Regions from separate parts of the Bombilactobacillus sp. ESL1202 genome, predicted to be linked through region 2. Evidence: a T-box and tRNA genes for the amino acid it is inferred to sense, from the RefSeq annotation. Region 2 holds a T-box; the other holds one or more tRNA genes.
The links. The T-box of region 2 lies ahead of leuS (leucine--tRNA ligase). A T-box ahead of a tRNA ligase gene usually reads a tRNA of that ligase, here a tRNA-Leu.
Positions count from the first base shown of each region.

Region 1: it encodes a tRNA-Leu, which carries the amino acid that the T-box ahead of leuS (leucine--tRNA ligase) is inferred to sense. The anticodon was not compared.

Region 1 is NZ_CM176590.1:609,590-618,332, forward strand. It holds gene pcrA (DNA helicase PcrA) at 1-1,149, opposite strand, end outside; gene purB (adenylosuccinate lyase) at 1,326-2,624, opposite strand; gene AC3B7A_RS02850 (ATP-grasp domain-containing protein) at 2,669-3,787, opposite strand; gene AC3B7A_RS02855 (xanthine phosphoribosyltransferase) at 3,801-4,376, opposite strand; gene AC3B7A_RS02860 (glycoside hydrolase family 73 protein) at 4,422-5,054, opposite strand; gene AC3B7A_RS02865 (cold-shock protein) at 5,159-5,359, opposite strand; tRNA gene AC3B7A_RS02870 (tRNA-Leu) at 5,653-5,738, opposite strand; gene AC3B7A_RS02875 (hypothetical protein) at 5,796-6,224, opposite strand; gene nadE (NAD(+) synthase) at 6,287-7,105, opposite strand; gene AC3B7A_RS02885 (glycosyltransferase family 4 protein) at 7,133-8,206, opposite strand; gene AC3B7A_RS02890 (WecB/TagA/CpsF family glycosyltransferase) at 8,285-8,743, shown strand, end outside.
Region 2 is NZ_CM176590.1:452,105-460,847, reverse strand. It holds gene AC3B7A_RS02185 (class I SAM-dependent methyltransferase) at 47-1,222, shown strand; gene metK (methionine adenosyltransferase) at 1,330-2,529, shown strand; gene AC3B7A_RS02175 (MDR family MFS transporter) at 2,538-4,055, shown strand; gene AC3B7A_RS02170 (phosphatase PAP2 family protein) at 3,976-4,479, opposite strand; gene AC3B7A_RS02165 (glucosaminidase domain-containing protein) at 4,868-5,971, shown strand; T-box leader at 6,012-6,229, shown strand; gene leuS (leucine--tRNA ligase) at 6,268-8,688, shown strand; gene AC3B7A_RS02155 (putative polysaccharide biosynthesis protein) at 8,719-8,743, shown strand, end outside.

The DNA of each region.
Region 1 (8,743 bases), 160 kb from region 2:
TTTATGACCGCCAATAATTTTATAAGGTAAATTGGCTTTTAACAATCGATCTTCTAAAATTCGCGATTGCGCATTCGTTCGATATAAAATAGCAATCTGTTTTAGTTGATAATTTTTTTTATGTGTCAATTCATTAATTTGATCAACAACATATAAAGCCTCATCTTGTTCTGAGCCAGCACGATAATAAGAAATTTTTTCTCCCTGCGGATTATCAGTCCACAATTCTTTCGGTTTCCGATTACTATTATTAGCAATCACTTCATTGGCCGCCTGTAAAATCGTTTTGGTGGACCGATAATTTTGTTCCAGTAAAATCGTCTGGGCTTTCGGATAATCTTGCTCAAAGTTTAAAATATTATCCAAATTAGCCCCACGCCAACCATAGATACTCTGATCACCATCACCAACTACACACAAATTTTGATACTTAGCCGCTAACAAATTGACTAACCGATACTGTGCATCATTAGTATCCTGATATTCATCAACGTGAATATATTGAAATTTGTCTTGATATTTTTGTAAAACATCATTATTTTGTTCAAATAAAATTGTCGTTTGCATGATCAAATCGTCAAAATCCAGACTTTGATTTTCCTGCAAACGTTTTTGGTACCGTTCATAAACTTGAGCGGTTACTTGTTCAAAAGGATTATTAGCCTGCTGAGAATAGGCTTTAGCTGTCAATAATTCATTTTTAGCACTACTGATTAAACTTAAAATTGCTCGCGGATCATATTTTTTAGGATCCAAATTTAACTGTTTTAAGATTTGCTTAACTAAAGTCAGTTGTTCCGAAGAGCCTGTAATGGTAAAAGCTCGACTGTAGCCAATTGCTTCCGCTTCACGTCGCAAAATCCGCACACACATTGAATGAAAAGTTGAAACCCAAACTTCCTGTCCTTGTTCACCTAACAACTGTTTAACACGGTCTTGCATTTCACGAGCAGCTTTATTAGTAAACGTAATGGCTAAAATATGCCATGGTAAAATATGCTGTTCTTCAATTAAATAGGCAATTCGATGCGTCAAAACCCGCGTTTTACCACTACCAGCTCCAGCCAAAACCAATAAAGGACCAGTGGTCGTTGTTGTTGCTTGTCTCTGTTTATCATTTAGTCCTTGTAAAATAGCTGCTTCTGACATTAAATAGATTCTTCCTTTTCTTCTATAAATTACATTTTTAATTATAGCAAACTCTTACAGACAATCCAGCATCGCGAAAAGAAAAGAGGATCGGATCCCCTCCTAGTCAATGATCGTAACGTCAACGACCATTAATTTAGGTATCCCAACCTCTTTAATAATTAAAGTTGTAAGAATTATTCAATTCCCACGCGAGCAAAAATTTCGTCAATATGTTTTAAATGCCAGTGATAGTCAAAGGCTGCATCTAAATCAGCTTGACTTAAGTGCTGCATAATTTGGTCATCAGCTTCCAACAAGGGGCGAAAGTCAACCTGTTGCTCCCAGACCTGAGCGGTTTTGGGCTGAACCAAATCGTAAGCTTGTTCTCGACTTAAACCGGAATCAATTAATTTTAACATCACCCGCTGTGAATAAATCAAACCATGCGTAACATTTAAATCGGCTAACATTTTATCTTCAAAAACAGTCAGGTTGTCCAAAATATTAGTAAACCGATGTAACATGTAATCCAAAATTTCGGTGGCATCGGGTAAAATAATGCGCTCGGCTGAACTGTGAGAAATATCCCGTTCATGCCAGAGCTCAATATTCTCTAGTGCTGTAAAAACCTGCCCTTTGATAACCCGTGATAAACCAGTAATATTCTCAGAACCAATCGGATTACGCTTATGTGGCATGGCTGAAGATCCCTTTTGACCAGCTGCAAAATGTTCTTCAACTTCTCGTACTTCGGTGCGCTGTAGATGGCGAATTTCTAGGGCAAACCGTTCTAAAGCTGAAGCAATCAAAGCTAAAGTCATAATATATTCAGCATGTAAATCTCGTGGTAAAACCTGAGTTGAAATTTCTTGAGCCGTCAAGCCTAACTGGGCACAAACCATTTGTTCAACTTCTGGTGGAACATTAGCAAAAGTGCCGACAGCCCCACTAATTTTGCCGGCTTGGACGCCCTGGGCAGCATGATCAAAACGGTCTAAATCGCGTTTCAATTCTGAATACCAATTAGCTAAAATTAGCCCGAAAGTTGTCGGTTCCGCGTGCACACCATGTGTTCGCCCCATCATAACAGTGGTTTTATACTGGCGCGCTTTACGAGCTACTACAGCCAGCAAAGCCGTTAAATCTTGGCGTAAAATAGCGTTCGCCTGCTTAAGTAGATAACCATAAGCCGTATCGACCACGTCAGTCGAGGTGACTCCAAAGTGAATCCACTTTTTTTCTGGTCCCAAACTTTGTGAAACAGTTCTTGTAAAAGCTACAACATCATGTTTCGTGATTTTTTCCATGGTCAAAATATCATCAACATTAAACTTAGCTTTTTGCTTAATTGCAGCTAAGTCAGCATCAGGAATTTTTCCTAATTTGTTCCAAGCAGCATCAACTGCAATTTCCACATCTAGCCAAGCTTGATATTTGTTTTGATCACTCCAGATTTGAGCCATTTCTGGCCGCTGATAACGTTTTATGACCATAAGTAATCTCCTTCAATTTTTATTTAAACCTTTTAAAATTAAACTTAAATTTGCCACAATCCTGTAGCATTGACGTAATTAATTAATTGTTGCTCCGTTTGGGCAAAAATTGTAAGCGCCCCAATTTCCTCATTATCATTGTTTAAGTTAGCATTAACTTTCGAATTAAAATGTAATTGCCACTGTGGATGTTGTTGAATCAAATCCAGAGCAATATTTAAATGTTCTGCTGTCACTAATAACTCACAACCGTTAATCAAGGGTTTTAACTGAGGTAACGGCCAATTGCATAAGCTGCGGAGCATTAATTCTTCTTGATTACTTTGGGTAACAGCAGCAAAAATTTGAGCCGAAAAAACGGTACCTGGATATAAACGTTCTACATATAACATCCCACTATTAGTCGTACACAGTTTAATTGCAAATAAGCCTTGGTAGTGTAGTTGTTGCCCAATTGTTTGAGCAATATCTTGCACTTCTTTCACTAAAGTCGTGTTGTTATTGGCTGTAATTAACGCCGTTTTTAAACCTTGGGGACGCGTAACTTTGATTAAAGGATACGTTCTAATTTGTTCAGCTGCATCTTTGGTCACCATCGCAAAAAGTTCTTGGTGAATATCAACTAAGGACTCTAAAATAAATGAACCTTGCGGTAATTGATATTGGTCAATTTGCTTTTGATCATAAAAAATTTCTCGAAATCCCGGATAAACAGCGCGCTGAATTGGTTTTAAAATACAAGGAAAGCCAATCTCAGAAACGGCTTTTTGTAGATCCGCTTTATTAACCACCGTTACATAAGGAGTGATATTAAGATTATGCTCATTTAAAAAACAACGTTCTAGATAGCGATCTTGCATTAAATCTAAGATTTCTGTTCCCTGGACTAGTTTCTCTGGTTGCTTTAACTGTTGCAGATCAGGTAATTCAATATTGGCATTGTTATAGATTACCAACTCAACTTGCGCAAACAAATCATTCAAATTGTCTAAATTATGATAATCACCAACTAGTAATTCACCAGAAAAATTTTGCCATAATTGTGGTTGATTGGTTAAAACTACCACTTTAAAGCCCATGAGATGAGCTTGGTGAGCCAAGCTATAATCACTAATACCGCCATGAATAATCCCAATTGGGATCTGGGGTTTCATAAATTTCATACTTAAATCTGCCTCATTCTTCTGCAAAAATTACCTCTCCATCTTGAAATCCACTAATTCTCGCTAAGGATAAAATCGGAATTTGTTGCTGTTCAATCAATTGCCGTCCCTTTTGAAAGGTTTTTTCAATCACGATGCCAATGCCTTCTAGTTGAGCTCCCGCCTGTTGAATAATATCCGTTAAACCCGAAACCGCCTGTCCGTTAGCCAAAAAGTCATCGACAATCAAGACCCGATCTTGTGCGGTTAAAAAGTTTTTGGCAATACTAATTTTATTAGTTTCCTTTTTAGTAAAGGAATAAACATCAGCCACGTATAAATCTTGACTCATTGTAATTGAACGATGCTTGCGGGCAAAAACTACTGGTTTCTGAAATTCCAAGCCTGTTAACACCGCTGGAGCAATTCCCGAGGATTCCACCGTCAAAATTTTGGTAATCGGTTGTTCTTTAAAATATTGATAAAAAGCTTGACCAATTTTTTGCATTAACAGTGGGTCTACTTGATGATTTAAAAAACTATCAACTTTCAAAACATCTTTTCCCAAAACGCGACCGTCGCTTTTTATCCGTGCTTTTAGTTCATCCACAATATTTCCTCCTTAACTTTTATTTTAAGCCTACCATTATCTACTTTACTTTTTATCATATTGACTTAAATTATAAGTTTGAATAATCTGAATTAATTTTTTAGCATAGTCAGGATCCGTGGCATAACCGGCCGTTTGCAAACTATGCGCCGCTTCCAGATAATTATCAGCCGTTAAAACCTGTTGATACTGCTGCTTATTCCACGTTGTTCCGTTAGCAATTAAGGCATCATGATCAGCAATTGATTCTTCAAAACTTTGATATACTCGAAACCGGGCTGTGACTGTCTGCCATTGGCCATTTTGGTACTCCTGGGTTTGTAATTCTTGCGACTGATGAGGATTATCATCTTTGACCCCAAACAAATTATAATAATCTGCAGCCAAACCACTTTTGCCCCAGTTACTCTCTAAAATTGCCTGTGCTAAAGTGATACTCGGCAAAACATGGTATTGGTGACCATATTTAATGGCTGCTGGTGCCAACTCATTAATGAAATGCTGTTTTTTTTGAAATTGATTTTGAACTTGAATATTTGGTTGTGATTCTACCACATTTTGGCGCCAATGATTAATCGCCACGACTGCCACTACAAAGCCCAAGCTTAAAATTATTATTGCCATCAAACCATTAATATTATTACTTTTTTGATAAATTCGTCGCCGTCTTTTTGCCACATTTTTTCCCCGATTATTTCTAAGACAATTTTACCATAATCTCTCAAAAGTTTTTATGTAAAAAAAAACCAGCCCACTGGCTGGTCAGAACTAAAATTAAAATCTTAGTCTTTATTAACGTTAACTGCTTGTGGTCCACGATCACTTTCTTCGATATCGAAAGTTACTGATTGACCTTCTTCAAGAGTCTTATAGCCTTCACCGTTGATAGCGGAGAAATGTACGAATACATCACTACCATCTTCACGAGTAATAAAACCATAACCTTTTTCAGCGTTAAACCATTTTACTGTTCCATGTTCCATGTGAACATCCTCCTCAAAACACTTTTTGCATTTCTTTGTGGCCGATATGGAAGTTAGTTACACATGAACCATCGAACCATAACCATTCAAAAACACGTCTTTATCTTAACATGCTCACTCAAGATAATCAATCAAGTTTTAATAAATTTATTAAATTTATTTTAATTAATTATCAATAAACAAGTCAGCCTTAAAATCACGTTACTTTTAAAATAGTGATGAAAAAATCATAGTCCATCAAACTACAATTTTTGCCATCAGACCTCAAAATGAACAGATTATCTGTCCCAAAATGCGGGTAAGAAGACTCGAACTTCCACGGAGATAATTCTCCACAAGATCCTTAGTCTTGCGCGTCTGCCAATTCCGCCATGCCCGCAAATAACACTTATTCATGATAATATGATTGAACAAATTTTGCAAGACTTGTTGCAAATTAATTCATACGTTGCAGACATTTAGCAATTTTTTCGGTTGCTTGATCTTGATCCTGCTCCGATTGATTAAACTGCTCGTGATCAACAGTGCGGTCATCTTTCATACTTTCAATCATTGCCTGACAAGCTTTGACATAGTCTTGATATGCACTAACTAACGTTAAATGAATCCCCATTAATCTAGCAGGAGCTCTTAATGCAGCTAATTTTTGTGTTAACTGAGCGTATTCATCAGTTCCCCGTTGAAAAGCGCCTTGAATTTCCAAATAGTGGGCTGATTGCATCTGTGTTAATTCATCATTTTTTAAAGCTGTTTTGATTTCCTGAAATTTAGGATTTAGTTCACCTTGAATTTCTTGTGTACGTTGCAAAACGTCATTCAAAGTCTGCGCATACTTAATTGCGCGCTGTTGTGCTTTATTAACCATTAATTATTTCCTTCTTTAATTAAAATCTAATTTACATTCTTAAAACTTGTTGTCAAACAAGCTTAAAATTGATCAAACACCGTATATGGTAATTGCCGTTTATGCGTCGTTTTTACATACCAGGATTCAATTTTTTGAGCCGCAGCTTCATCAATCTCATGTCCCTCTAAATAGTCATCAATTTCTTGATAAGTAACACCTAATGCCACCTCATCAGCTAATCCTGGCCGACCATCTTCTAAATCAGCAGTTGGCGTCTTTAAATAAAGTGCTTGGGGTGCTTGTAAATACTTTAATAATTGGCGACCTTGGCGTTTATCCAAGCGAAATAGCGGCGTGACATCGGCGGCACCATCACCATATTTAGTATAAAAACCAGTGATATTTTCAGCAGCATGATCAGTTCCTACCACAATGCCATTGGTATTTCCTGCAATCGCATATTGAACAACCATTCTTTGCCGCGCTTTGATGTTACCCTTATTAAAATCACTAATTTGCAGACCATTAGTCGCAATACTTTTAACCACTGCATCAACCGCTGGTTTGATATCGACACGATAAGTTTGATCAGGTTGAATAAATTCTAAAGCTGCCAAAGCATCAGACTCATCAGCTTGTTGCCCGTATGGTAAACGCACTGCAATAAATTGATAACTCTGATCAGCCAGTTCTTGACGTAATTGAGACACTGCTAATTGAGCTAGACGTCCAGTTAAAGTGGAATCCTGTCCCCCAGAAATTCCTAAAACTAAAGTTTTAACATGATTTTTTTGTAAAAAAGTTTTTAAAAAGTTCACACTTCGCTGAATTTCCTTTTCCGGATCAATTTGCGGTGCAACTTTCTCATAGGCAATAATTTCTTTTTGTAATGGTCGCAACAATCTAACCTCGCTTTTAAAATAATTCTACTTTAACACATTCTGATAAATTTGGCTGACAGTCTGAGCTAAACGCTCATTAGAAAAATGTGTGGAACAATACTGGTAATTGTTCTGTCCCATCAACCGTAATTCATCCTTTTGCCAAAAAGTATAGGCTTGTAAAATTGCTTGTTTTAAGTCGTCAAAATCATTCATCGCAACAATCCAGCCCGCGTCTGGTTGCACTGCTTCAGCATCGGAACCAACATCACTAGCCACCACGGGTAGCGCATTATTGGCTGCTTCTAATAAAACAAGTGGAAAACCCTCTGAAGTTGAAGGTAAAACAAATAAATCAGCATTTTGATAATATTGTTCTGTTTGTTCTGTAAAACCCACAAACTCGACTTTATCTTGAATTTTTAATTTTTGCGCTAATTGTTTTAATTGTGTTTCTGACACCCCCTCACCAACTAATTGTAAGCGATAGTCAAAATCCAAATCTGCTAAAACTTTTAATAATAGTTGCTGATTTTTAACGGGCACTAACCGTGCCACATTAAGTAATGTAAAAACTTCTTGCCGTGTTGTTTTAGGGGGCTCAGGCTGAAAATACATGGTATTAAACACCGAATGAATTTTAGTTGGCTTAATCTCCAATTCTTTTAAAATTGCTTCAAATTTAGAGGTAACTGGCATGATCAAATCGGCTTTTTTTAAGGCACGAATATTTAAGGAAGTCATTAACTTTCCTTTGAGATTATCGGGAAAGTCAACATATGGATCACTATGCAAAGTTATCACCCATTTAGCATGAATATGCTTATGAATCAAACTCATTAAAAAGTTAGCTCGTGGTCCATGGGTATTCACAACATCAATTTGATTATCATTAATAAATTTTTTTAAACGACCCAAAATTCGTAAATCCAATTGACCATTTTGATTCATAATTGTCGTTGGAATTTGAGCCTTACTTGCTAGATCAGAAACTGGGCCTCGTTCCAAAACTAATAATTGTGAATTAATATCCAGCTCATTTAAACCACGTACTAAATTGATAATGATAGTTCGCCCACCACCATTTTCATTTCCAGCGTTGACATGTAAAGTTTTCATAATTAAATCCTCACAATAAATTGTTAAAATTTAGCAGTTATCGTAAACTAAGGTTATCAAAAAAGGAGTTTTTCAACAGTGCTAAAAAAAATAACTATTCTAGATTTACCTTTTATTAATACCACCAATCAGGCTTTCATCAAACTGCTTCAAGAACGTTTAAAGAATCATCAAAACACTTTTATCGTTACTGCTAATCCCGAAATTGCAGTCTATGCGTATGATCATCCACAATATCGAAAAATTATTAAGACTGCTGATTATATTACACCAGATGGAATTGGAATTATTAAGGCTGGTAATTTAATTAATCAGCCCTTAACAGAAAGAATTACTGGTTTTGATACACTTACTAGTTTACTAGAAATTGCAAATATGTGTAGCCTAAAAGTGTATTTGTTAGGTGCTAAACCCGAAATAATCACTCAAACTGTCCAAAATGTTCAGCAAAAATATCCGCATTTAACAATTGTCGGTAGTCATGATGGTTATTTTCAAGATGCAGCACCTATTGCCCAGAAAATTAAGCAAACCCAG
Region 2 (8,743 bases):
AATGGTGTAATGTAGGAACATTGGATTTAGAAATTGAGGTAAAGATATGTTAGAAAAAACTTTTTACAAAGAGTTATTGAAGAATTCATTTAATATTCCCTTAAAGGTTACCTATTGGGATGACAAAACAGAGATTTACGGTGAAGGTGAACCACAAGTCCATATTACTTTTCATGAAGCAATCCCAATTAAAGAGATTGCCGCTAATGCTTCGATTGCACTAGGTGAAGCCTATATGAATAAAAAAATCGAAATTGACGGTAGTATTGAAGATTTAATTGTGGCTGCTTACCAAAGTAAAGATAGTTTTTTATACAATAAAAAGTTAAAGAAATTTATGCCAGAAAGAAAGCATTCTGAAAGTAAAAATCAAGAATATGTTCATGATCATTATGATATTGGTAATGACTTCTATAAATTATGGTTAGATGATACCTTAACTTATTCATGCGCTTATTTTGAGCACGAAGATGATGATTTAAAAACAGCCCAGTTGAATAAAGTTAATCATATTTTGAAGAAATTAAATCCGCAACCCGGTAAAACTTTGTTGGACATTGGTTGTGGTTGGGGCACTTTAATGTTAACGGCTGCGCAAAAATATAATTTAAAAGTGACCGGAATTACTTTAAGTGAAGAACAGTATAAGTATGTCACAGCTAAAATCGCGGATTTAGGCTTACAAGATCAAGCAGAAGTTTTATTAACCGATTATCGTGAATTAAAAGGTCGGCAATGGGATTATATTGTTTCTGTAGGTATGTTTGAACATGTTGGTGAAGATAATTTACCAGGATATTTCCAAGATGTTAGTGACTTTTTAGTGACCGGTGGTTCAGCATTAATTCATGGAATTACTATGCAAAGAGAACATGGTGCTTCCAATGGTTGGATTGATAAGTGGATTTTCCCAGGTGGTTATATTCCTGGTTTAACAGAAAATATTAAAAATATTGCTCAGTCTGGTCTACAAATTAGTGATGTTGAAATGTTACGGCGTCATTATCAAAAAACATTGGAAATTTGGGATCATAATTTTCAACAAAAGTTACCACAGGTTATTGAGATGATGGATGAGCGTTTTAGTCGCATGTGGGATTTATATTTGCAAGCTTGTGCTGCTTCTTTTGCCTCAGGTAACATTGATGTAATTCAATATTTGCTGACTAAAGGTCCTTCTGGTACCAACTTACCAATGACTCGTGATTATATTTATCAATAATTCAGTATAAATCTTAAAAGATTTGTGATAACATATTTTAGTTAACTAAATTCCCGATGGGGCTATTTAGCTTACCTGTAACCTAATTAAGGGGGAAATGGAATATTATGGAAAAAGAACGTCATTTTTTTACTTCAGAATCTGTCTCAGAAGGGCATCCTGATAAAATAGCGGATCAAATTAGTGATGCAATTTTAGATGCAATTTTAGCCAAAGATCCACAGGCACGTGTGGCTTGTGAAACTACAGTGACAACTGGTTTGGTTTTAGTGGCTGGCGAAATTTCAACGACTGCTTATGTTGATATGCAGGCAATTGTACGCAAAACTATTCGGGATATTGGCTATACCAATTCAGCTTATGGTTTTGATGCTGATACTTGTGCAGTAATTATTGCGGTGGATCAACAATCACCTGATATTGCTCAAGGTGTTGACGATGCCTTGGAAAAGCGTGATTCTCAAACTGATGACGATCCTTTGGATCAAATTGGAGCGGGTGATCAAGGCTTAATGTTTGGTTATGCAACTAACGAAACTCCAGAATACATGCCGTTACCAATTATTTTGGCACATAAATTGGTGTATAAATTAACACAAGTGCGTAAACAAAAAGAATTGACTTATTTGCGTCCGGATTCTAAGGCACAAGTAACTGTTGAATATGATGATAATTGGCATGCTTTAAGAGTTGATACGGTTGTTTTAAGCACGCAACATGATCCAGATGTTACTTTAGATAAGTTACGTCAAGATATGATTGAAAAAGTTATTAAGCAGGTAATTCCAGCAAATTTATTGGATGATCAAACTAAATTCTTTATCAATCCAACTGGGCGATTCGTTTTGGGTGGTCCAAGTAGTGATACTGGTTTAACTGGTCGGAAAATTATCGTTGACACTTATGGTGGTTTTGCTCATCATGGTGGTGGTGCTTTCTCTGGTAAAGATGCAACTAAGGTTGATCGCTCGGCTAGTTATGCAGCCCGGTATGTGGCTAAAAATTTGGTAGCGGCTGGCGTTGCTCAACAAATTGAAATTCAGTTGGCCTATGCAATTGGTGTTGCTCGTCCAGTATCTATCAACGTTAACACTTTTAATACGAGTGATTACAGTGACGCCCAGATTGTCCAAGCCATTCGACAAGTTTTTGATTTACGCCCAGCGGGTATTATTCAAATGTTAGACTTAAAGCGGCCGATTTATAAGCAAACCGCTGCTTATGGGCATTTTGGACGAACAGATGTAAAATTACCGTGGGAACAATTGAATAAAGTTGAAGCAATTAAACAAATTATACAAAAGTAGGAGATTATGTGAGTTTAGTAAATAAGCGAACGAATGTTAAGTGGGTAACAATTGCTGTTTTTATTGCAACTTTTATGACGGCCGTTGAGGGAACGATTGTTTCCACAGCAATGCCAACAATTATTGGTGATCTACACGGCTTAAAATTGATGAATTGGGTTTTTTCAATATATTTATTGATGAGTGCAGTAACGACACCGATTTATGGCAAATTATCTGATCGCTATGGTCGGAAAATTTTATTGAATATTGGCTTGATAATTTTTGTGGTCGGTTCTTTTTTGTGCTGTATTTCGCAATCAATGATGCAATTGATTTTGGCAAGAATTATCCAAGGATTGGGAGCTGGAGCAATTCAGCCCTTGACTTATACAGTTTTGGCAGATATTTATCCCCTAGAAAAACGAGCTAATATGATTGGATTAAATGGCTCAGCATGGGGAATTGCCTCAATTGTGGCACCATTATTGGGTGGTTTTATCGTTGAAAAACTATCATGGCATTGGATTTTTGCAATTAATATTCCCATTGGTTTAATTACAATTTTATTAATACAGTTATTTTTGCAGGAACCGAAGCGACGTTTTGCCCAAAAGTTGTCCATTGATTATTTAGGGATTAGTTTATTAACATTTGTTTTAGTTTGTTTGATGTTGGGCTTACAAAACCTGAATAATTTACAAGCTTGGTGGTTGAGTGTCGGTTTATTGCTGTGTTCATTGTTGGGCTTGATATGGTTTATTCGAGTGGAACGTAAACAAGCTGATCCTATTTTACCTTTGCAGTTATTTAAAAACCGAACTTTTGTAATTCAAAACCTATCGATTTTGTTAATTTCTGGTTTTTTGATTGGTTTTGAGGCCTATTTACCAATCTGGATGCAAAGTGTTTTGGGATTGAATCCTTCAATGGGAGGATTTGCGTTAACTCCAAGTTCAGTTATTTGGTTACTAGGCTCTTTTGTGTCTGGTAAAATGATTGCCAAGTATCCGCCGCATAAAATTACGTTGTTTGCTCTGAGCTTCTTAATTGTCGGTTGTTGTATTTATTTACTATTACCTCTAAAAACCGCTTTTGGCATCTTTTTATTGATTTCTGGTATCTTTGGCTTTGGCTTTGGTTTGTCGGTTACCACTTCCACTGTGACTTCACAGAGTGTTGTTGATAGTGATGAAGTAGGGACGGCAACTAGTTTTAATACTTTAGCTAGAAGCTTAGGCCAAACTTTAATGGTTTCGTTGTTTGGAATTGTTATGAATTTAAAAATGGCTCAAGGAGTTGCTGAGCATCCAGGACTGACTTTTAAGATGTTAGATCAAATGATTAATCCTTCAATGGCGCATACTTTACCTACCAAGTATTTATTGCCAGCACGGCAGGTAGTTTATGAGGGTCTGCATTGGATTTATGTGGTAAGCATTGTGATCTTACTTTTAAATTTAGTGATTAATTTGTGTGATCGAAGTAACCTGTTATTGAGTGATTTTCAAAAAAAAGATAATAGTTCAGTAAAGTCAGCGAAGTAGCCAAGAAAAAACCGGCTATGACGTCGGAAAAATAGTGAACATGTAAAATTGGTCGACTAATAATAATTAAGAAAGCAATTATCGTTAAATAAAAAGGTAATTGCTTTTTTTTCGTAGTTTGATAATAGATAAGGCTGATAGTTAATATAAAAGCAGTCGTTGCCATCGCATGTCCACTGGGAAAACTAAAACCAGTGGCCGTTACTAAATGATGGATACTGGGACGAGGACGTTGAAAAATATTTTTTAAGATATTATTTAAAATTAAATTGAGACAAAGATTACTACCAAAGAATATTTTTTGGCGGTTAGTTTTAATAAACCAGATAACTAATAATGATAAAATAAAGATCGTTTTGGGAGCACCTAAAATTGTAACGGTGGCGAAAAAAGTTTTTGCATTATGGCTTAAAGGTTTGACCATTGAGAAAAAGCTTTGATCAAACATTTTCAATAAAGAACTGTTAGTTATAAGAAGAATGGCGATTGTTAAAAAGCAAAACAGCAAGCAACTGCTTAGACAGAGGGACTTTTTGATTGATTTCATTAAAAATCTCCTAAGAATTGTTTAAATTTTCTTTAAGATGGTGGATATTTGGTACTATTAATTCATTTTATGGATATAATAATCTCTGTATCGGATAGTTTATCGGGAAAGTAATAATTAATAGAAGAACGTATCGGTTGTTTAAGATAAAATTCAGTTTCTCTGAAATTAATTTCAGAGTAGAGCTTGATTGCAATTTTACGGTTTCTTATTCAACTAGTGATTTGAAATTTATTTAAGTTTTAACTGAATGGGGTAGTAATTCATGAAGAATTATTTAAAAACGGCATTACAAATAGTTGTTATCAGTAGCGTAGGATGTTTGACACTTGCAGGCGGATTAAAGATAACTATTCATGCGGATAGTATTAATCCAGTAACTATTAATGTCAATGATGCTGATAGTTTGGAAAATGTGGTGACGTCTAATGGTTACGGTGATACAACTTTTTTAAATTATTTGGGACTATCAGCTCAAAAATTGGCCAATAATAATGATTTATACGCTTCAGTGATGTTAGCGCAGGCATTATTGGAAAGCGGTTGGGGAACCAGTTCTTTGGCCCAAGCACCTAATTATAATTTGTTTGGTGTCAAAGGAAGTTATCACGGCTTAGCTGTTAATCTGGCAACGCAAGAAGATGATGGTAGTGGTAGTCTTTATGGGATTCAAGCTAATTTTAGAAAATATCCCTCCTATCGAGAATCTTTAGAAGATTACGTGCGTTTACTCCGAGATAACGGCATGTACGCTGGAACTTGGCGCAGTAATACAAATTCTTATCGAGATGTTACTAAATTTTTAACAGGTCGTTATGCTACGGACACTTCATATGCAGATAAGTTAAATAGTTTGATTGAAAAATACGATTTAACGCGTTTTGATCAACCAATTACCGCAAATGTGAACGCTAATGATATTGTGGTTAACAATGTTAGTTTAATGACGAATAATGTTAATCATCAAATGAATAATAATTCTACAAAAAATACTTATCAAAATCAACAGGCTCCGGTTATAGTTCGGAATAAATTTTATAATCCAGCTGCGGATGAACCAATTCAAGAACCAGTGACACCAGAATTACCGGTAATTGTTAATAATTCATTGAATCAATTGATTAATTCAAATAAGGAAATGTTACAAGCTCCCAGTGTTGCTCCAACTATAAAGGTTAAAGTGCCCACAAAAGCAGCTAGTGATTTTGTTAAAACATCAAAAAATACTGATGAACAAGTTAGTCCGGCGGCAGTAATTCGTGAAAAACCTATTACCGTATCGCCAGCAAAAGATGTAGGACAGGCTGATTCTAGTACAACTAGTAAGACGCCAGCAGATACAGTTAAGCAGAATAAACCTACAGAATAGACTTGCATTTTATTTGATTTTTATTTATAATCGGTGTCAGATTAACTTTTATCAAGGAAATAGTAGTTTTTAAGTCAGTTATTTAGAGAGTGGAAGATTGGTGCAATTCCATAACGACTTTTTAATGAACTCGTCTTTGAATTTTGAAAACTGAAATTAGTAAGTTTTCACGGGGTATCGTTAATTACTAGAGGGTTATACACTTGTAAACAAGTATATAAAACTTAGGTGGTACCGCGGGTAAACTTCGTCCTATTGCGTTTTTGCAATAGGACTTTTTTTATAGGAGGAAAATTATGGGTTATAATCATAATGTTATTGAAAAAAAGTGGCAAAAGTATTGGGCTCAAAATCAAACTTTTAAAACAACTGAAGATCCCCAGAAAAAGAATTTCTATGCTTTAGATATGTTTCCTTATCCATCGGGCAAGGGCTTACATGTCGGCCATCCCGAAGGCTATACGGCGACTGATATTATAGCGCGCATGAAACGGATGCAAGGTTACAATGTTTTACATCCAATGGGGTGGGATGCCTTTGGTTTACCCGCAGAACAATATGCGATTAAAACGGGTCATAATCCCAAGGAGTTTACGCAACAAAATATTGATACTTTTAAACGCCAGATTAATTCCTTAGGTTTTTCCTACGATTGGGAGCGCGAGATTAATACGACCGATCCTAATTACTATAAATGGACACAATGGATCTTTGAACAATTATATAAAAAAGGTTTAGCATACGAAGCAAAAATTCCAGTTAATTGGAGTCCAGATTTGGGAACTGTGGTTGCCAATGAAGAAATTGTTAATGGTAAAACTGAACGTGGCGGCTTTCCGGTTTATCGGAAGCCGATGCGACAATGGATGTTGAGAATTACAGCTTATGCTGATCGTTTGTTGGAAGATTTAGACTTGATTGATTGGCCTGAAAGTATTAAAGAAATGCAGCGCAATTGGATTGGCCGCTCAGTGGGAGCTGAAGTTACTTTCCAAATTTCAGATCATAATCAGACCTTTAAGGTTTTCACTACCCGTCCGGATACATTATTTGGTGCAACTTATGTAGTGATGGCTCCTGAAAATGAATTAGTTGACGAGATTACTACTCCACAGCAAAAAGACCAAGTACAAAAGTATCAGGCAGCAACTGCTAAAAAGAGTGATTTAGATCGAACCGATTTAAATACTGATAAAACAGGGGCCTTTACTGGCGCTTATGCAATTAATCCAGTTAACGGTGATCGACTACCCATTTGGATCTCTGACTATGTGTTGGCTAGTTACGGCACCGGAGCGATTATGGCAGTTCCTGCTCATGATGACCGAGATTTTGAATTTGCCAAGACGTTTGACTTACCAATTAAAGCGGTGATTGCTGGTGGTAATGTTGCTGAAAAAGCTTATACAGGTGATGGTGAGCATATTAATTCGGAATTTTTGAACGGCTTAAATAAACAGCAAGCGATTGATAAAATTTTAGCTTGGTTACAAGAAAAGCAAGTCGGTCAAAAAAAAGTTAACTATCGTTTACGGGATTGGGTCTTTTCACGACAACGCTATTGGGGTGAACCGATTCCGGTTATTCATTGGGAAGATGGGACTACGAGCTTAGTACCAGAAGACCAATTACCGCTACGCTTACCAGTAGAACACGATATTAAGCCATCAGGAACAGTTGAAAGTCCACTGGCTAATTTGACTGATTGGGTTAACGTGGTAGATGAAAATGGGCGCAAAGGACGTCGGGAAACTAATACGATGCCGCAATGGGCAGGTAGTTCTTGGTACTTCTTACGTTACGTTGATCCGCATAATGACCAAGCAATAGCTGATTATGAAAAATTAAAACGCTGGTTACCTGTTGATTTATATGTTGGTGGCGCTGAACACGCTGTTTTACACTTATTATATGCTCGCTTTTGGCATAAATTTTTGTATGATTTAGGTGTTGTACCTACTCCAGAACCATTCCAAAAATTGTTTAATCAAGGAATGATTTTAGGTAATAATCACGAAAAAATGTCAAAATCGAAAGGTAATGTCATTAATCCGGATGATGTTGTTTCTGAGTATGGTGCCGACACTTTACGATTATATGAAATGTTCATGGGACCATTAGATGCCTCAATTTCCTGGAGTGAAGAAGGGTTAGCGGGCTCTTATCGTTTCTTAGAACGGGTTTGGCGATTATATGTCAATGAAGATGATGATAATACATTTCGGACTGATTTTGTGACAGATCAACCTAATGCTAATCTGAAAAAGGTTTACAGCGAAACAGTTAAACAAGTGAGTGATCGCTATGAAAAATTACAGTTTAATACTGCAATTTCACAAATGATGACTTTTGTTAATGCAGTTCAAAAACAAGATCATTTTCCAAGAGAATATGCAGAAGGGTTAATTAAAATGTTGGCTCCAATTGTACCGCATATTGCTGAAGAAATTTGGCAAAAATTGGGTCATGATGAATCTATCACTTACGCCCAATGGCCAACTTATAATGAAGCTGATTTAGTTAGTGATCAAGTAGAAGTTATTTTACAGGTCAATGGTAAATTGCGAAATAAAATTACAGTTCCTGCTAATACTTCTAAAGCTGAGCTTGAGCGACTAGCATTAGCTAATGAACGTGTTCAATCATTTATTGCTGATAAGAAAATTGTTAAAACCATTGTGGTACCTCAAAAAATTGTGAATTTTGTGGTAAAATAACAATTCATCAATTTTAGAGAGGATCATTTGATGGAGCAAAATGTCGAAGAGAATA